2 regions of the Streptomyces tremellae genome follow, and region 2 is predicted to be linked to the other one. Evidence: riboswitches for the same ligand, from Rfam matches in the RefSeq annotation. Region 2 holds a riboswitch; the other holds the start of a gene.
The links. Region 2 has a riboswitch for glycine ahead of gcvP (aminomethyl-transferring glycine dehydrogenase). Riboswitches for the same ligand answer to the same signal wherever they lie in the genome.
Positions count from the first base shown of each region.

Region 1: it holds a riboswitch for glycine, as region 2 does, so the genes downstream of both, gcvT (glycine cleavage system aminomethyltransferase GcvT) here and gcvP (aminomethyl-transferring glycine dehydrogenase) in region 2, are expected to answer to the same signal.

Region 1 covers NZ_BAABEP010000007.1:47,934-57,927, forward strand. Annotated here, with positions in the region: gene ABEA77_RS08125 (ABC transporter ATP-binding protein) at 1-143, opposite strand, end outside; gene ABEA77_RS08130 (ABC transporter permease) at 140-1,150, opposite strand; gene ABEA77_RS08135 (ABC transporter substrate-binding protein) at 1,274-3,025, opposite strand; gene ABEA77_RS08140 (ABC transporter permease) at 3,070-4,068, opposite strand; gene ABEA77_RS08145 (enhanced serine sensitivity protein SseB C-terminal domain-containing protein) at 4,501-5,292, opposite strand; gene ABEA77_RS08150 (enhanced serine sensitivity protein SseB) at 5,445-6,188, opposite strand; gene ABEA77_RS08155 (AAA family ATPase) at 6,233-6,889, opposite strand; glycine riboswitch at 7,045-7,142, shown strand; glycine riboswitch at 7,143-7,251, shown strand; gene gcvT (glycine cleavage system aminomethyltransferase GcvT) at 7,284-8,399, shown strand; gene gcvH (glycine cleavage system protein GcvH) at 8,566-8,943, shown strand; gene glyA (serine hydroxymethyltransferase) at 8,982-9,994, shown strand, end outside.
Region 2 covers NZ_BAABEP010000013.1:117,718-127,711, forward strand. Annotated here, with positions in the region: gene ABEA77_RS12645 (DUF5999 family protein) at 61-258, shown strand; gene gcvP (aminomethyl-transferring glycine dehydrogenase) at 368-3,262, opposite strand; glycine riboswitch at 3,450-3,547, opposite strand; gene ABEA77_RS12655 (PRC-barrel domain-containing protein) at 3,679-4,089, shown strand; gene ABEA77_RS12660 (DNA polymerase IV) at 4,100-5,491, opposite strand; gene ABEA77_RS12665 (MerR family transcriptional regulator) at 5,571-6,137, opposite strand; gene ABEA77_RS12670 (bifunctional nuclease family protein) at 6,380-6,853, opposite strand; gene ftsR (transcriptional regulator FtsR) at 6,907-7,650, opposite strand; gene ABEA77_RS12680 (double zinc ribbon and FHA domain-containing protein) at 7,665-8,531, opposite strand; gene ABEA77_RS12685 (DUF881 domain-containing protein) at 8,680-9,462, opposite strand; gene ABEA77_RS12690 (small basic family protein) at 9,468-9,800, opposite strand; gene ABEA77_RS12695 (DUF881 domain-containing protein) at 9,797-9,994, opposite strand, start outside.

The DNA.
Region 1 (9,994 bases), on a different contig from region 2:
ACGAGGCCGTCGTCGGTGTCGAAGTGGATCCGCAGGTCGCGTACGGAGAGGAACTCGCGCTCCGCGGCGGCAGCCCCGGGCGCGGCCTGCGGGGCGGCGTCCTGTGCGGCGTCCTGTGCGGCGTCCTTGTGCGTGTCGCTCATGAGAGCCTCACCCGGGGGTCGATCGCGGCGTACACGAGGTCCACCAGCAGATTGCAGACAACGATGAAGAAGGCCGTCAGCAGCGTCACGCCCATGACGATCGGCAGGTCGTTGCCGGTGACGCCCTGGATGGCGTACGCGCCGAGGCCCTGGAAGGAGAACACCGACTCGGTGATGACGGCGCCGCCGAGCAGCAGCGCGAAGTCCATGCCGAAGATGGTGATGAGCGGGGTCAGCGCGGAGCGCAGGCCGTGCTTGACGACGACCCGCCGCTCGACGAGGCCCTTGGCCCTGGCCGTTCTGATGTAGTCCTCCCCCATGGTCTCCAGCATTCCCGCGCGGGTGAGCCGCGCGTAGAGGGCGGAGTAGAGGAAGGCGAGCGAGACCCATGGAAGGATCAGGTTCCACGCCCACTCGCCGGGGTTCTGGGTGAACGGCACGTAGTGCACGTTCCATATCTGGAGCCAGTTGAAGCTGAACAGCGCGAGCAGCACGAGGCCGGTGAAGAACATCGGCAGCGAGACGCCCATGAGCGAGATGCCCATGGCGAGGCGGTCCCAGACCGAGCCGCGCTTGAGGGCGGAGAGGATGCCGGTCGCGATGCCGGTGACGAGCCAGATCACCGCGGCGCCGATGGCGAGCGAGAAGGTGATCGGGGCGCGCTGCTGGATCTGCGGCCAGACGGCGGTGTGGGTCTTGAAGGAGTAGCCGAAGCAGGGCGCCGGGCAGTGGGCGGGGTCGGGGCCGAACTTGTAGTCGGCGCCGGCGACGAGGCCCTTGATGAAGTGCCAGTACTGCTCGTAGATCGGCTGGTCGAGCCCCAGGTTCTTGATGACGGCCTTGATGACCGTGGGGTCGGGGCTCTTGCCGACGTACTGGGCGGCCATCGACTCGATGGTCTGCCCTGCGGCACGCGGAAGGAGATAGAAGATCGCGAAGGTGACTGCGCTGACCACCAGCAGCAGCAATACCGCGGCGAAGACGCGTCGGATGATGTACGCAGCCACAGCCGTGCGGCGTCGGGCCGGCCGAACCGGGTGGGACCCGGCGGGCCCGACGCCTTCACCTGCCTTTCAGGGGGGAATGCTTTCGGAGTGCTCCGGGGAGCGCGGGGCTCCCCGGAGGGGCTCCTACTTGGTCGAGGTCAGGGTCGTGTAGTCGTACATGCCGAGGTAGGCGGCAGTGACCTCCACGTTCGCGGCGGACGCCGGACGGTAGAGGAGGTTCTTCTTGTAGAAGAGCGGGACGATCGAACCCTGCTTCATGATCATCTGGTCGATCTTGCCCCACTCGGCGTTGCGCTGGGTGTTGTCGACGGTGGCGATGGCCTTGTCGAACTCGTCGTTGATCGCCTTGTCGTTCAGCTCGGAGAGGTTCGTGCCGCCGGAGGGCTTGATGGCACGGCCGTCCGCGATCTGGTCGAGGTAGCCGTAGCCGGTCGGCCAGTCGGCGCCCCACGCCATCATCATCATGCCGGCGTTGTTCTTGTGGACCCAGTCCGGGACACCGGCGAAGTCGGTGAAGTACTTGCTGCCGGGGAAGGTCTTGATGCTGGCGTTGACGCCGATCTTCTTCAGCGTCTCCTGGAGCTGGGTCGCCGCGAGGACCTCGTCAGGACGGTCGGAGCGGGCGGTCAGCGTGGTGGAGAAGCCGTTGGGCTTCCCGCACTTGGCCAGGTACTGCTTGGCCTTGGCGAGGTCGCCCTTGTTGCCCGACGTCGCGTACGTGTCGAACTTCTTGTAGCCGGCGACCGTGGGCGGGATGACCGTGGACGCGGGCGTGCCCTTCACGGAGCCGCCGACCGCGTCGACCATGCCGGCCTTGTCGACCGCGTACTGCACGGCGGTGCGGCAGTCGGCGTTGTCGAACGGCTTCACCTTGTTGTCCAGCGCGAGGTACTGCGTGACGCCGGCGTACGGGTTGTCCGTCTGCGCCTTCTCCTTGGGGTTGACCAGGAGCTTCGGCTGGGTCTTGGAGGCGACGCCGGTGCCCTGGATGTCCACGGTGGAGGTGTCGTTGATCAGGTGCTCGTCGATCGTCGTCTGGTTGACGTTGTACTTCAGGACGATCCGGTCGGGGAGCGCCTTGCGGATCGGGTCCGTCTTGGGGTCCCACTGCGGGTTGCGTACGAGCGTCGCGCCGGTGCTCTCGTTGAACGACGCGAACTTGTACGGGCCCGTGGACTGCATGTTCTGCTGGTACGAGGCGCCCTTGTCCAGCTTCTGCTGCACCGGGGAGGTCTGCGTGAACGTCGCCAGGTAGTTCATGTCGGCGAACGGCTTGCTCAGGTGGAAGACGATCGTGTAAGGGTCGGGCGTCTCGATCGACTTGAGCCCGTCGGCCGACTTGTCCTTGTAGGGACCCTTGTAGCCGGAGTCGTCCGCGAGGTACGTCTTGAAGTACGTGGGGCCGTTGGAGAGGGCCTCGGGCGCGAAGTTGCTGCGCTCGATCGCGTACTTGACGTCCTTCGACGTGATCTCGCTGCCGTCCTGGAACTTCACGCCCTTGCGGATGTGGTACGTCCAGGTCTTGGCGTCGGCGCTGCCGGTGCCGGGGCCCGTCGCGAGGTCGGGCACGACCTTGAGGTTCTCCTTGCCCGGCGCGGGCTTGAACGTCATGAGGGTACGCGCGTAGAGCCGGGAGAAGTTCTGCACCCAGCCGTAGTACGTGTTGCCCGGGTCGAGCGAGTCGGCGCCGCTGGAGATCTCCGCGGTGACCGTCCCGCCCTTCTTGGTGGTCTTGTTGGCGATGCCGTCGACCGCGGTGTTCGCCTTCGCGGAGCCACCGCTGCTGTCGTTCGAGCCGCCGCCCCCGCAGGCCGAGGCGCCGAGCCCCAGCGCCAGCAGCGCGGAGATCGCCGCGGCCGTCCTTCTGTTCTTCATCGTGAGGATGTCCCCCTCGGTAGTCCGGTGCGGCACGGCCGCTGTTACTTGCCACGGGGGTCGAGTGCGTCGCGCAGCCCGTCCCCCAGCAGATTGAAGGCCAGAACGGTGACGAAGATCGCTACACCGGGGATGACCATGAACATCGGGTCGACCTGGTAGAGGTCGGTGGCCTGGTTGAGCATGCCGCCCCAGGAGGACTGCGGCGGTTCGATGCCGACGCCCAGGTAGCTGAGGGACGCCTCGAACAGGATGTTGGTCGGGATGAGCAGCGTCGCGTACACGAGGATCGGCGCGACCAGGTTGGGCAGCAGTTCCCTGAAGAGGATGAACGCGCCCCTCGCGCCCAGGGACCTGGACGCCTCGACGAACTCGCGCTCGCGCAGCGACAGGGTCTGCGCGCGGACGATGCGTCCCATGTAGGGCCAGTTGAAGAAGCCGATCACGAAGATCAGCACGGCGATGCGGAGGGTGAGGCCGCTGAGCCCGAACGCCTTGCCCTGGAGCGTCGCGGAGATGGAGATCGCGAACAGCAGCAGCGGGAAGGCGAGGAAGGTGTCCATCACGCGGCTGATGGTGCTGTCCACCCAGCCGCCGTAGAAGCCCGCGACGACGCCCATGATGACGCCGATCACCACGGAGAGGAGCGTCGCACCGCCCGCGACGAGCAGCGAGACCCAGGAACCGTCCAGGACGCGGGCGAGGATGTCACGCCCCGTCTGCGGTTCGACACCGAGCGGATGGTGCCAGCTGATGCCGCCGAAACCACCCTTGGGGGCGAGCAGCACCGGGTCGACGAGGCTCTGGTGGAAGGCGTCCGGGTCCAGCCCGAACACCGCCTGGATGGGCTTCGACAGGATCGCGACAAGGATCAGGAGCACCACGACGACGCCGCCGGTCATCGCGACCTTGTCCCGCTTGAGGCGGGTCCAGGCGATCTTGCCGAGCGAACGGCCCTCGATCTGCTTGCTCCCGGCGCCCGCGAGGACCGCCTCCGGCTGCACGCTCGCAGCAGACTTGGTGGTCTCTATTGGTGCCGTCATTGCGCTGGAGACCCCTCTTCTCGGCCGATGGTGACCGGCCCATGACCGCCGCCATGGCGGAACTACGCCGCTGTGGCGGCCGATTCACTGATCAGCTTCTGATCAACATGATGCACGCTGCCCGTCCCGGTTCCGGCGCGGGGACCGGTCCGTGCGGTGCGCGGGCCGCTTCCCCTCGGTACGAAGGCGACCTCGGCCCTGGACCGTGTGCTGGTGGGAGTCTTCTGCGAGTGCTCGATCACGCACCAGACCCCACGGGGAATGGTTGCCCAACCGTGATGCATCGCTCAGGGTCCCGGTATACGGACGCTGGGTACTGCTCAGCGGACCTTTCCGGACATCCCCGCCCAGGTCAGCCGGTGTGTCCGGGACCGCGGTCCGAGCAGCGCGCGGTGCGGTGGGAGCCCCCGCGCGGGCCGCGCGGGAGACGCGTCAGAGGCGGTGTGCGGGCGGCGGATACCCGTAGCCGCCGGCGGGCGCGGCGGCGCGGTGTGCGTCGCGGTCGTAGAACGGACGCGTGTTGGCGCGCAGCCACATCGCGACCGGGTCGCGGTCGTCCGCCATCGCGACCGTCGACACGGGGAGCCCCTCGGGGACCGCGGTCACCGACTGGCGCATCATCTCCCGCACCGACTCGACCGCTGCGGCGCCGGTCTCGTACAGGTCGAGCCCGACGGCGAGGTACGGGGTGCCGAGCGCGGGCTGCACCCAGGCGCGGCACAGCGACCTGACGGCGGGCGTGCGGTGTGCGTTCTGCGTGAGCAGGGCGTAGAACTGCGGGATCTGCACGGCGGGTTCGGAGATCCGCAGCGGTCCTGCCGGCATCCGGTCGAGACCGGTGGCGATGCGGCGCAGATCGGGCCACGGGATGCCGAGGCCGCCGCCGGGGGCGTGCGGATTGAGCCAGATCCCCCAGCCCTCGGGGTAGAGGGTGCGGGCGATGTCGCGGCCGGCGACGACCTCGTGGGCCCGGGTCCAGCCGCTGGCGGCGAGCTCCTGGGCCGAGGTGACGCACGGGGCGTAGCCGTACCCCTCGACCTGCATGTTGCCGTACTGCGCGGTGGGCAATCCCGGGGTGCCCTGCCACAGCAGCATCCAGACCCGGCCCGCGGTGTCGTCGGCGAGCGCGCGCAGCAGCGCCTCGTAGGCGTCGTAACGCCCCGGTGCCACCTGGCGCAGCATCTGCTCGATGTGCCCGGCCTCCGCGGTGCCTGGCGCGCTCACTCCGCTTCCCGCCCCTCTGTCCTCGCCGTCGGACCCCCTGCCCTCGGGCCCGTCCCCCCGGGCACGCGGTCCCGGCGCCCCCGACATCAAACCAGCTTAGGCGGCGGTACTGACACAGGCGTGACGCCGGGGCGTGGCGCGGCGACGCGCCATCAGGCCTGCTCGCGCTGGTAGAAGGGGCGGACCCGGTCGAGCATCCACTCGGCGACCAGGTCCTCCTGGGCCATGTCGAGCAGCAGCAGGTTCACCTGCCACGGCACGTGCACGCGGCCGAGCGCGCGGCCCAGTGCGTCGAGGGCGGCGTGGCCGTCCGCGGGTCCCCACGGCACGAGTCGCACACCGACGAACAACTGGTGCGGACCGCCCTCGACGGAGGCGAGCGCGCGGCGCGCGTCGGCGACCACACCTGAGCCCTCGAACTCCTCGGACGCGGCCCGCAGGAAGTCCACCGGCTCGTCCTGCCAGTCGGGCTCGAACAGCCGGACCCGGCCGCCGCTCTCAGGACCGTCGAGCGCGGTGCGGCCACTGCGGCAGAGCTCGGCGACCGCGGGCGGCGGCAGCGGCACGCCCACCACGCCGCCCGGGTTCACGGCGATGCCGAGCTGCGGCGGCAGGCCGCGCGCGAAGTCGCGGGCGGGTGCGACGGTGAAGGACATGTGGGTGCCGACGCACCGCAGGAACTGCTCCTGGGAGCTGTAGACCGGGACGTACGCCCCGCCCGCTATCTCCACGGTGGGCACGTCGAGGCCGGTGCTCTGAGGGCCTCCGCCCTCGGGCAGCGGGACCCAGATGTCGCTGCGCCCCAGCACCTCGACGAGCCACGCGCCCGCCGACTCACTGCCGAGCGAGGCGGCGAGCACCTCTTCGAGTTCGTTGCCCGGCCATGCCGTGTCCACTGTGCCTCGTCCTCCGCCCTGCCCAACGGTTCCGCAAAGGCACCTTAATGGTCCGGGTCGGCCCCGGTGGAGCGGACGGTGAAAGCGATCGCGCCGAGCGAGCGCGCCGCGTCCCCGTCGAGCAGGACGGCCGAGTGGCAGCCGGCCGGCAGGCGCGCCGACTCGACGGCGGCGAGCAGGGCGCGCACCGCCCTGCGGTGCCGGGCGAACGCGTAGCGGGAGACGGCGCGGCCCCGCGCCCGCTGCCCGGCGCGCGCCACCTCGGGCGAGACGTCGAGGACGACGAGGTGCAGGGCTCGGCCCCGGCCGCGCGCCTCGCGGGCGAGCCAGCGGCGCACCCAGCGCTGGGTGCCGCAGTCGTGGACGACGGCGCTGCGCCCGGTGCGCAGCAGCCGCCACAGGCCGGCGTAGTGGGCGAGGCGCACGGCGGGCCGGTACAGGGCATAGGGCAGCCGTGGCAGCCGCCCGGCCCAGCGCTCCCGCGCGTCCTGCGAGTCGACGCCGCCCTCGGCCGCCCTGCGGATGAGGGTGGACTTGCCGCTGCCCGGCAGGCCCGACACGACGACGAGGTCGCCCTCGGCGAAGACCAGGCCGCCCGGCGGGGCGCAGGCCCCGCCCCGTAAGTCACGCACCCGCGTGCCGCCCCCACCCGAGCCCGTACGGGCTCGGGTGGGAATGTTCCGTGTGCCGCGCACCGCCATGGCCGCCCCCTGTCGCGGTCGTCCGCCGCCTCCCGGGCACGGGGGCGCCCCGCCGCGCCCCGGCCACCCCGGGTAAAGAGATGGTAATGGCGACCGAGGTTTCCGCGGCAGGGCGCGCGTGCGATGATGGCGGCGCCAACTGCATACCGGCCGTTTGAATCCGCGCGGGAGAGTCCCGGCCACCTCGGTGGCGGGCGCCGAAGGAGCAAGTTCCTCCCTTGAATCTCTCAGGCACCGTTACCGCGCGGGCGAGGCAGATCTGAAAAGCGGGCCGCCGAGCGTGCCCCACCCAAGGTGCAAGCCATGACCCTGACCGGGCGGTCATGGCGAACCTCTCAGGTTCCGATGACAGATGGGGAGGACCGTCCTCGCCCTTCATCCCTGGGAGCCACCGATGAGCCCGTCACCCCGCCGCACCGCGCTCGACGCCGTGCACCGCGCGCTGGGCGCCACCATGACCGACTTCGCGGGCTGGGACATGCCGCTGCGGTACGGCAGCGAACGCGAGGAGCACCACGCCGTCCGCACCACCGCGGGCCTCTTCGACCTCTCCCACATGGGCGAGATCACCCTGACGGGCCCCGGCGCCGCCGCCGCGCTCGACTACGCGCTCGTCGGCAACCTCGGCGCCCTCGCCGTGGGCCGCGCCCGCTACACGATGATCTGCCAGGAGGACGGCGGCATCCTCGACGACCTGATCGTCTACCGCCTCGGCGACGAGCACTTCATGGTCGTCGCCAACGCCTCCAACGCGCAGGTCGTGCTGGACGAGCTGACGGCGCGCGCCGCCGGCTTCGACACCGAGGTGCGCGACGACCGCGAGGCGTACGCGCTGCTCGCCGTGCAGGGCCCGGCCTCGCCCGGCATCGTGGCGTCGCTCACCGGCGCGGACCTCGACGGCCTCAAGTACTACGCGGGCCTGCCCGGCACGGTCGCCGGGGTCGAGGCGCTGATCGCGCGCACCGGGTACACCGGCGAGGACGGTTTCGAACTGTTCGTGGCGCCCTCGGACGCGGAGCGGCTGTGGCAGGCGCTGACCGACGCGGGCGCCGGCGCCGGCCTGGTGCCGTGCGGCCTGTCCTGCCGCGACACCCTGCGCCTCGAAGCCGGCATGCCGCTGTACGGGAACGAGCTGTCGACGGCGCTGACCCCGTACGACGCGGGGCTCGGCCGGGTCGTGAAGTTCGAGAAGGAGGGCGACTTCGTGGGCCGCACGGCGCTGGCGACGGCGTCCGAGCTGGCCGCGGTGAAGGCGCCGCGCAAGCTGGTCGGCCTGGTCGCGGAGGGCCGCAGGGTGCCGCGGGCCGGCTACCACGTGGTCGTGGGGGACGCCGTCGTCGGGCAGGTCACCTCGGGCGCCCCCTCCCCCACCCTGGGCCGGCCGATCGCGATGGCGTACGTCGACACCGCGCACGCCGAGCCCGGCGCCGAGGGGGTCGGCGTCGACATCCGCGGCAACCACGAACCGTTCGAGGTCGTGGCCCTGCCGTTCTACAAGCGCCAGAAGTGACAGGTCGTCTTCGACGGCTTCGACGGCTTTCACGGCCTTTACGGCTTCCGCGGCCCCTACGGCCCTTACGGTTTCCACGGCGGTGGTCGCCCCGCGCGGCGGCCGCCCCACCCCGTCCGACCCGGCCGTTTCCGGCCGCCCACCCGCGTACAGGAGAATCCAGGTCATGAGCAACCCGCAGCAGCTGCGCTACAGCAAGGAGCACGAGTGGCTGACGGCCGCCGAGGACGGCGTGTCGACGGTCGGCATCACCGAGTTCGCGGCGAACGCCCTGGGCGACGTCGTGTACGTGCAGCTCCCGGAGGTGGGGGACACGGTGACCGCGGGCGAGACCTGCGGCGAGCTGGAGTCCACCAAGTCGGTCAGCGACCTGTACGCGCCGGTCTCCGGCGAGGTCACCGCGGTCAACCAGGACGTGGCGGACGACCCGTCGCTGGTCAACACGGCGCCCTTCGAGGGCGGCTGGCTGTTCAAGGTCCGGGTCTCCGACGAGCCGGGCGACCTGCTCTCGGCGGACGAGTACACCGAGTTCGCCGGCAACTGACGCCACTGACGGCAATCGACACCAGGGACTGATCCGCTTTGTCTTCGCTCCTGAACACCCCGCTGCACGAGCTCGATCCCGACGTGGCCGCCGCGGTCGACGCCGAGCTGCACCGCCAGCAGTCGACGCTGGAGATGATCGCCTCGGAGAACTTTGCCCCGGTCGCCGTGATGGAGGCGCAGGGCTCGGTCCTCACCAACAAGTACGCCGAGGGCTACCCGGGCCGCCGCTACTACGGCGGCTGCGAGCACGTCGACGTGGTCGAGCAGATCGCCATCGACCGGGTGAAGGCGCTGTTCGGCGCCGAGCACGCGAACGTGCAGCCGCACTCGGGGGCGCAGGCCAACGCGGCGGCGATGTTCGCGCTGCTCAAGCCCGGTGACACGATCATGGGGCTGAACCTCGCGCACGGCGGGCACCTCACCCACGGCATGAAGATCAACTTCTCCGGCAAGCTGTACAACGTGGTCCCGTACCACGTCGACGGCGAGAGCGGCCAGGTCGACATGGCCGAGGTGGAGCGCCTCGCCAAGGAGACCAGGCCGCAGCTGATCGTGGCGGGCTGGTCGGCGTACCCGCGGCAGCTGGACTTCGCCGCGTTCCGGCGGATCGCCGACGAGGTCGGCGCGTACCTGATGGTCGACATGGCGCACTTCGCGGGCCTGGTCGCCGCCGGGCTGCACCCGAACCCGGTGCCGCACGCCCATGTGGTGACGACGACCACGCACAAGACGCTCGGCGGCCCGCGCGGCGGTGTGATCCTCTCGACGGCCGAGCTGGCCAAGAAGATCAACTCGGCGGTCTTCCCCGGCCAGCAGGGCGGCCCCCTTGAGCACGTCATCGCGGGCAAGGCGGTCGCGTTCAAGGTGGCCGCGTCCGACGACTTCAAGGAGCGCCAGCGGCGCACCCTGGAGGGCGCGCGCATCCTCGCGGAGCGCCTCGGCCGCGACGACGTGGCCCAGGCCGGCGTCTCCGTGCTCTCCGGCGGTACGGACGTCCACCTGGTCCTCGTGGACCTGCGCCACTCCGAGCTCGACGGGCAGCAGGCGGA
Region 2 (9,994 bases):
CGCGGACGGGACCCCGAGTCCCGGAGCGCCACAGCACCCACCACGCGAGGGAACCCGCCCATGTGCCGCCACCAACCAGCCTGTCCCAGCGCCCGCTCGGCCGACCGCGAGGCGGCCCGCCCCCTGGTGAGCCGCCCCGAGCAGGGGTGGAGCCTGCTGTGCAACGGAGTCGTCCTGTTCGAGGACACCGGCGAACTGCTGCCGGACGGGCGGGTGGTCGCGCCGCACCGTACGCCCAGGGCCGCCACGGCCGCCTGAGCCGCGCGCGGCGGCACATACGGCACAGGGCCCGGCGCCGAGCGGACGCTCGGGCCGGGCCCTGTGGTGTGCCAGGGGCGCGCGGATCACGGCCGCGCGCCCGGCGCGCTCAGTGCTCGTAGGCGTCGAGCGGCGGGCACGAGCAGACCAGGTTGCGGTCGCCGAACGCGCCGTCGATGCGCCGCACCGGGGGCCAGTACTTGTCCGCCGCCGAGACGCCGGGCGGGAAGACCGCGGTCTCCCTGCTGTAGGGGTGCGGCCAGTCGCCGCCGAGCACGGCCGCCGTGTGCGGCGCGTTGCGCAGCGGGTTGTCGTCCGTGCCCCACTCGCCCGTCGCGACCTTCTCGATCTCCGCGCGGATCGCGATCATCGCCGCGCAGAACCGGTCGAGCTCCGCGAGGTCCTCGCTCTCGGTCGGCTCGATCATCAGCGTCCCCGCGACCGGGAACGACATGGTCGGCGCGTGGAACCCGTAGTCGATCAGACGCTTGGCGATGTCGTCGACGCTGACGCCGGTCGCCTTGGTCAGCGGGCGCAGGTCGATGATGCACTCGTGGGCGACGAGCCCGCCGGGGCCGGTGTAGAGCACCGGGTAGTGGGGTTCGAGGCGCTTGGCGACGTAGTTCGCCGCGAGCACCGCGACCTGGGTGGCGCGGGCCAGGCCCTCGCCGCCCATGAGCCGGACGTACGCCCAGGAGATCGGCAGGATGCCCGCGGAGCCCCACGGCGCGGCCGAGACGGGGCCGACGCCGGTCTCGGGGCCCGCGGCGCTCTGGAGCGGGTGGTTGGGCAGGTACGGCGCGAGGTGCGCGCGCACGCCGATCGGGCCGACGCCGGGACCGCCGCCGCCGTGCGGGATGCAGAACGTCTTGTGCAGGTTGAGGTGGGAGACGTCCGAGCCGAAGCGGCCCGGCTTGGCCAGGCCCACCAGCGCGTTGAGGTTGGCGCCGTCCACGTAGACCTGGCCGCCCGCGTCGTGCACGGCGGCGCAGACGTCGCCGATCTGCTCCTCGAACACGCCGTGCGTGGACGGGTAGGTGACCATGAGGACGGCCAGCTCGTCGCCGTGCTGCTCGATCTTGGCGCGCAGGTCCTCGACGTCGACGTCGCCGGACTCGCTGGTCTTCACGACGACGACCTTCATGCCCGCCATGACCGCGCTCGCCGCGTTGGTGCCGTGCGCGGAGGACGGGATCAGGCAGACGGTGCGGTGCGTGTCCCCGTTGGCACGGTGGTACGCGCGCACCGCGAGCAGGCCCGCGAGTTCGCCCTGGGAGCCGGCGTTGGGCTGGAGCGACACCGCGTCGTACCCGGTGACCTCGGCGAGGCGCTCCTCCAGCTCCCGGACGAGGGTGAGGTAGCCCTGCGCCTGCTCGATGGGCGCGAAGGGGTGCAGGGCGCCGAACTCGGGCCAGGTGACGGGCTCCATCTCGGTGGTGCCGTTGAGCTTCATGGTGCAGGAGCCGAGCGGGATCATGCCGCGGTCGAGCGCGTAGTCCCGGTCCGAGAGGCGGCGCAGGTAGCGCAGCATGGACGTCTCGGAGCGGTGGTTGTGGAAGACCGGGTGGGTGAGGTACTCGCCGGTGCGCAGCAGGGCCTCGGGCAGCGCGTCGGCCGCCTCGGCGTCCAGCGCCTCGATCTGCTCGGCGCCGCCCGGCACACCGAATGCGGTCCACACGGCGACCAGCTGGGCGCGGCCGGTGGTCTCGTCGCAGGCCGCGGAGACGTGGTCGGCGTCGACGAGCCGCAGGTTGACGCCGCCCTCGCGGGCCGCGGCGACGACCTCGGCGGCCCGGCCGGGCACGCGCAGGGTGAGCGTGTCGAAGTAGGCGTCCTCGGTGACCTCGACACCGCAGGCCCGCAGGCCCGCGGCGAGGACCGTGGCGTACCTGTGGGTGCGGCGCGCGATGTCGCGCAGCCCTTCGGGACCGTGGTAGACGGCGTACATGCCGGCCATGACGGCGAGCAGCACCTGCGCGGTGCAGATGTTGCTTGTGGCCTTCTCGCGGCGGATGTGCTGCTCGCGGGTCTGGAGGGCGAGCCGGTACGCCCTGTCGCCGTCGGCGTCCACGGAGACGCCGACGAGGCGTCCCGGCAGGCTGCGGGCGAACTTCTCGCGAACGGCCAGGTAGCCGGCGTGCGGGCCGCCGAAGCCCATGGGGACGCCGAAGCGCTGGGTGGTGCCGACCGCGATGTCCGCGCCCAGTTCGCCGGGCGGGGTGAGCAGCGTGAGGGCGAGCAGGTCGGCGGAGACGGTGACGATCGCGCCGAGCTCGTGGGCCTGCTCGATCACGTGCCGCGGGTCGCGCACGGCACCTGAGGCGCCCGGGTACTGGAGCAGGACGCCGAAGACGCCGCGCCCGGCCACCTCGGCGGGGATGCCGTCGCTCAGGTCCGCCACGACGACCTCGACTCCGGTGGGTTCCGCGCGGGTGCGGATCACGGCGACGGTCTGCGGCAGGGCGTCGGAGTCGACCAGGAAGACACCCTCCTTGACCTTGCCGACGCGGCGCGCGAGGGCCATCGCCTCAGCCGCTGCGGTGCCCTCGTCGAGCAGCGAGGCGCCCGAGGTGGGCAGCCCCGTCAGGTCGGCGACCATCGTCTGGAAGTTCAGCAGGGCCTCAAGACGCCCCTGCGAGATCTCCGGCTGGTACGGGGTGTAGGCGGTGTACCAGGCGGGGTTCTCCAGCACGTTGCGCAGGATCACCGGCGGCGTGTACGTGCCGTAGTAGCCGAGCCCGATCATCGGCGCGAGCACCTGGTTGCGGTCGGCGAGCGAGCGCAGTTCGGCGAGCACCTCGGCCTCGGTGCGGGCCCCCGGCAGGTTCAGCGCCTCGGCGCTCCTGATCACGTCGGGGACCGCCGCGGAGGTCAGCTCGTCCAGCGATCCGTAGCCGATCTGGGCGAGCATCTTGGCCTGGGCCGCCGCGTCGGGCCCGATGTGGCGGTCTTCGAAGGGGATGCCGCGCTCCAGCTGTGCGAGCGTCTTGCGGTGGGCGGTCATGTGCGGAGGGCCTCCTGGTCGGCGCGACCTGCGTGGGACTCCGCTCGGCGGCGAGCGGTGCCCGGACGGCCTCCCCCTCTGTCATGGACCTGAGAGCTTCACCTGCCCCGCGCGGCGCGCCGCGGGACGGTTTTCACCGTCGGTGAGGGCGGAGGCCGTGGGCGCCCGTCCTGCTTTTCAGAGTGACCTCGTCCGCGCGGTACGGGGTGCCTGAGAGATTCCGGGGAGGATTTGCTCCTTCGGCGCCCCCGGCGGGCTGCCGGAGGACTCTCCCGCGCGGGGTCAGTGGCCTCTGCCAGCCTACCAGCGGAGTCGCCACCGGCCCTGGTGCGCTGCCTCACGCCCGCCCTCTCGCGGCTCCCACCGGGCGCGCCACCAGAAGCACCTTTTTGTAGTATTTGCCTCAGATGCGACCTATGGGAGGCACCGTGGAGACCGACATCGATCCGCGCAGTCTGATCGGCCGCAAGGCGTTCGACAGCGCGGGGCACAAGATCGGCACGGTGGACGAGGTCTACCTGGACGACGCCACCGGGGTCCCCGAGTGGGCCGCCGTCCGCACGGGTCTGTTCAGCAGGGACGCGTTCGTCCCCCTCGAACCCAGCGCCCTCGTCGACAACACCCTGCGGGTCCCCTTCGAGCGCTCCCTCATCAAGGACGCCCCCGACTTCGGCGTGGGCCGCCACCTCTCCCCCGAGCAGGAGCTCCAGCTCTACCACCACTACGGCCTCGAACTGCCGCCCGCGGCCCCGCCCGAGCACCCGGCCGCCCTCTCCGACCGGGACGCGGAACGCGACTTCGGCCACGTCGCAGGCCAGGACGACTGACCGCCCGCCGCTAGCTGCTCGCCTCCCGGCGGCCCCCGGGCACCAGCGGCAGCGGATCCGAAGGCTCCAGGTCCGGGTCGTCCAGCCAGAACGTCCGCACCCGGCCCACCGGCGAGCCGGGCTCCTCGAAACGCACCGTGACCCGGCGCGCCCCGCTCCCCTGCACCCAGCCGGGCCCGTACGCGGCATGGCGCACGTCGTGGCCCGCCTGGTACCGCCGCTCTTTCCGGGCCGTCGCGGCGGAGTCGGGCGGGGCCTGCGGCGGCGCCGGCTCCGCAGCCGCCGCGGGCTCGTCGGGCAGGGCGACCGGCGCGTCCACCCCGGCCCCCGGGCCGGCCTGCGCGAACAGGTCCTCCTGGGTGAAGTCCGCGAGCCCCGTGACGCCCACCCCCAGCAGCCGCACGCCGCCCGTGGTGTCCACGGCGTCGAGCAGCCGCCCCGCGGCCTCCCGCACCACCGAGACGTCGTCCGTGGGCCCGCGCAGCGTCTCGGAGCGCGTCAGCGTCGAGAAGTCGTACCTGCGGACCTTCAGCACCACCGTCCTGCCGGATCTGCCCGCGGCCCGCAGCCGCTGCACGCAGCGCTCCGCGAGCCGGTCCACCTCGGCGCGCACCCGCACCCGGTCGTGCAGGTCGACGTCGAAGGTGTCCTCCACGGAGACCGACTTCGCGTCCCGGTCGGAGACGACGGGCCGCTCGTCGAGCCCGAGCGCCATCCGGTAGAGCGACAGTCCGTGCGCCCTGCCCACCAGCCGTACCAGCTCGTCCTCGCCGGCCTCCGCGAGGTGCGCCACCGTCGTCATGCCGGCGCGCCGCAGATGGTCGCCCGTCGCGGGCCCCACGCCGGGCAGCGTGCGCACCGGCATCGGCCCGAGCAGCTCCCGCTCGGTGCCCGGCTCGATGACCACGAGGCCGTCCGGCTTGGCCTCCTCCGAGCCGATCTTCGCGAGCATCTTGGAGCCGGCGAGCCCCACCGACCCGCTCAGCCCTGTCACGGCCCTGATGTCCGCCCGCAGCCGCTCCCCCCTGGCCCGCGCCGAGGCGCTGTCCCAGGCCGTGCCGCCGGCCTCCAGGTCCACGAAAGCCTCATCGAGGCTGAGCGGCTCCACGAGCGGCGAGAGCCGCCCCAGCAGCTCCATCACCTGACCGCTGATCGCGCGGTAGAGGGAGAAGCGCGGCACCAGGTACGCGGCGTGCGGCGCGAGCCGCCTGGCCTGCGCCGTCGGCATCGCCGAGTGGACGCCGAACCGCCGCGCCTCGTACGAGGCCGTCGCCACCACCCCACGCGGCCCGATCCCGCCGACCACCACGGCCTTGCCCCGCAGGCTCGGCTTGGACGCCTGCTCCACCGAGGCATAGAACGCGTCCATGTCCAGGTGGAGGATGGTCGGCGCGCGTCTCATACCCCCGATGCTGCCGCACGGGTCCGACAACGGCGCCCTGCGGACACGCGCGGCCGCCGTGGCGGGGCGCCCGCCCGGGTCAGACCGCCCGGTCGCGGCGCCTGCGCGCCAGCTCGTCCCCCGGGTTGTTGCCGACGAGGGTCTCCCCGGTGTCGACGCGCTCGCCGTGCAGCTGAGAGAGCGCCGCCTCCACGTCGCGCCACACCACGCCCACGGCGATTCCGAAGACGCCCTGCCCGCACTGGAGCAGCGAGACGACCTCGTCGGGCGACGTGCACTCGTGGACGGTCGCGCCGTCGCACATGAGCGTCATCCGGTCCAGGTCCTTGAAGCCCCGGTCCCGCAGGTGCTGGACGGCCGCCCGGATGTTCTGGAGGGCCACACCCGTGTCGAGGAAACGCTTGACGATCTTCAGGACGACGACGTCGCGGAAACCGTAGAGGCGCTGCGTGCCCGAGCCGTAGGCGGGCCGCACGCTGGGCTCGACGAGGCCGGTGCGCGCCCAGTAGTCCAACTGGCGGTACGTGATACCGGCCGCCGCGCAGGCCGTGGGCCCGCGGTACCCGACACTCTCGTGCGTGGGGTCGACCGAACTGCCGTGAAGCCGGTACGCGCTCGCCGTCGTACCGTCGCCGCTGCTTCTCACGCCGACCTCCGTCCTTGACCTGCCTTCACGACGGTAGGCAGTCACTCGGGGTGCGTCAACGATCGCCGCACTCGCCACGCCGAGTGATAATCACCCTGAGGGTGGTTTAGCGTGCCCCATTCCGGGGAATGGCTCCTCGAATTGTCCGAGCCAGAGCATGATAGCCACTTCCCGGCGGCCCTCCGGCCACCGGATCGGCGCCCCGCGCGGCCGAGTTGGCCGCCGATGCGCCGACCGGCACCTCACTGGCTGTTCGTCCCGAAGTCCTCCGGCGAGATCTGGTCGAGGAACTCGCGGAACTTCTCCACCTCGTCCTCCTGTTCGTCGGGGATCGCGATCCCGGCGTCGTCCAGGACACCGTCGCTGCCGTAGATCGGCGTTCCCGTGCGCAGGGCGAGCGCTATGGCGTCGGACGGCCGCGCACTCACCTCGACTCCGCTGGCGAAGACCAGCTCCGCGTAGAAGACCCCTTCGCGGAGGTCCGTGATGCGTACTTCCGTGAGCTCCTGGCCCACCGCTTCGAGGACATCCTTGAAAAGGTCGTGCGTCAGCGGTCTCGCCGGTGCCATGCCCTGCTGTGCGAAGGCGATGGCGGTGGCCTCCCCAGGTCCGATCCAGATGGGGAGGTACCGATCGCCTCCCACTTCGCGCAGGAGCACGATCGGCTGGTTGGAGGGCATTTCCACCCGGACACCCACAACGTCGAGCTCGTTCACACAGCAACCCTAGGACGTGCCGTGCGGGTTTGGGTAGTCGGGCACCGCCGGGATCAGTCCGGCCGGCCATGGAGCGCGGTACGCACGAGCGCCGCGTGCAGCCGTACGGACAGTCCCGCGAGCTCCCGCATGGTGGCCTCCGCATGGGCCCTGGTCTGCGGATTACGGTGCCGGCGCAGCGGCGCGACGACCTGCTCGACCAGCCCCGCCTCCCGCTCGGCGGCCGCTTTCATGATCCTCAGATGGCGGGGTTCGAGGCCAAAACGGCCGAGATCCGCCACCAGCCGCGCCACCTGGACGGTGTCCGCGTCATAGCTGCCGTCGGGCTGTGCCGCGATCAGCCCGTACGACTCCCACGCGTCCAGGTCGTCCGCCGACACCTCGAGCGCGGCGAGCAGCTCGGCGCGCCCCACCCGAGCAGCCGTCGGCCCTTCCTGCTCAGGGACCGCGGCCACGGGCCAGCTGTCGCGGTCCCGCTGGGGCCCCGGCAGCGCCACCTGCTCGCCGCGTCCGAGGGCCTCCAGATGCTCCTTGATGACCTTCAGGGGAAGATAGTGGTCCCGCTGCATGCGCAGCACCAGGGCGAGCCGTTCGACGTCCTGAGGGCTGAACTTGCGGTACCCGGAGGGGGTCCTGCGCGGCTCCACCAGTCCTTCAGCCTCAAGGAAGCGGATCTTCGAGATGGTGACCTCGGGGAACTCGTCGCGCAGCCGCGTGAGCACCGCTCCGATGCTCACCAGCGGCTCGCCCGCCGGGGCGGTGCCGCGGTCGGCACCGCCCTTCGGTGTACGCAACACGTGCCCTCCGGGGGTCACACGCCCCGCTGGCTCGCGTGGAAGACCAGCCGGTACTTGCCGATCTGGACCTCGTCGCCGTTCGCCAGCAGGACCGAGTCGATCCGCTCACGGTTGACGTAGGTGCCGTTGAGGCTGCCGACGTCGGAGACGGTGAACAGCCCGTCGGCGCCCCTGCGGAACTCCACGTGCCGACGCGAGACCGTCACGTCGTCCAGGAAGATGTCGCTCTGCGGGTGGCGTCCCGCCGTCGTCAGCTCGCCGTCCAGCAGGAAGCGGCTGCCCGAGTTGGGGCCCCTGCGGACGATCAGCAGCGCCGAGCCGAACGGGAGCGCCTCGACGGCCGCCTGGGCCTCGGGGCTGAGCGTGGGCAGCTGCGTCTGCCCGGTGGTCTCCGGATCGTACGCCTCAAGGCCGGAGATGGAGATCGTGGACGTCGTCTCGGAGGCGCGCTCACTCGGCACACCGGCGCGCAGCGGAGCGCCGCAGTTCGAGCAGAAACGGCTGGCCTCGGCGTTCCGATGCCCGCATCTTGAGCAAACCAGGGCCGACATGGCGGGGTCCTCCTGCCGTGGCTGCCCCGCCCGAGGGTCGGTCGCGAACGAGGCCGTGGGAAAGTCTCCACTCGTACTTGAGGTTGACGGTTCCCCGAAACCTATGCGGCCTTGCCCAGCAGGGTCAACAGACGACGCGCCGGTGCCCGCGGAGCCGCCCACCTCGTCGCGGAAGAGGGGCCGGCCGCCGCCCTGCTCCTCGTCCTGCCCCTGCCGCGACGCACGGTGACGGGCGCTGCCGCCCTCCTCGCGCGTCTTCTTGCCGAACAACTTCGCAAACCAATTCACGGGCGATTCCCCTTGACCGAAACAGACCCGCCCGTGGGGCAGGACGACATCTCACTGAACACGCCTGCCGACCCGGACATCTTGACAGCGTCCGTATACACCGAACAGTTTCCACCACACATCACGCTGATCGTGCGTCGACCCCCCGCAACCTCTTGCCCGCACGGCACCTGCGCCATGCACCCCCGCGTCACCGGGAGGACGACCGAGCGTAGCCAGGCTGCTTCGCCGGTCGCAAGGCGTCCACGACCACCTTCGAGGAGCCGGTCACGGTGGCCGTGGCCTGCTCCTTCTCCAGTGTCTGCACCACTCCGCCCGGGATGTTGAGCGCCGGCTCCAGGTCCTGGGGCCGGCCGATCACCGTGAACCGGTAGGGAGGCCGTACGGCCCTGCCGTCCACCGCGATGTCACCCCCCGTTCCCGTGAAGTCGGTGTCGGCGACGACGCGTACACCGTTCACCTGGATCGCTTCCGCACCCGCCGCCCGCAGTTCCTGGACCGTGTCGAGCAGCATGTCGGACTCCACCGTGTGCCGTGCGTCCTGCACGGTCAGGGTGATCCCGGGGCCCTGCGCCGCCGTCGTGCCGGCGAGGATGCCGAGTTGCTGCTCCTTCTTACGCGTCTGCCTGCGCGCCTCCTCCGCCTGGTCCGAACTGTTCTCAAGACCCGTACGCTGATCCACCAGATCCTGCTTCTCGTCCTCAAGACGCTGTGTGCGGTTGTCCAGTTCATCGAGGATACGGACAAGATCCTCCTGACGCGCGCCGCGCAACGCGCTCCCGTCGCTGTGCGACCTGACCTGGACGGCGAGACCGAGGCCCAGCACGAACAGCAGCACCGCCACCGCGAGTTGGGCCCGGGTGACGCGCGGCGGCCACAGTCCTGCGGCGAGCCGCTGCCTGCCGCTGACCGGCGGTCTGCCCTCCGGGGGCGTGTCCTGGCCCTGGACGCCCGGGGGCTGTGAGGTACTCATCGGCGTCAGGCCCTGAAGACGTGCCGGCGGATCGCCGCGGCGTTGGAGAAGATCCGGATGCCGAGCACCACGACGACACCGGTGGACAGCTGCGCCCCGACACCGAGTTTGTCGCCGAGGAACACGATCAGCGCGGCCACCACCACGTTCGAGAGGAACGACACCACGAAAACCTTGTCCACGAAAATGCCGTCGAGCATGGCGCGCAGCCCGCCGAAGACCGCGTCGAGCGCGGCGACGACGGCGATCGGCAGGTAGGGCTCGACCACCGCCGGCACTTCGGGCCGGACGAACAGCCCGACCACGACTCCTATGACGAGGCCCAGTACGGCGATCACGATGTGCCCTTCCCTGTCTTCCCTGTCTCCCCGGCCTCACCCGGGCTCGCTGCGGTGGACGGCGAGCCGTCGCCGGACGGCACCGGCTTCGCGGTCCGCACAATCAGGCTCGGCGCGGCGGGCAGCCGCACGTCGTCCCGCGCGGACAGGGACGTGCGGATGCCGAAGTCGTTCTTGAGCGACGCCAGGTACCT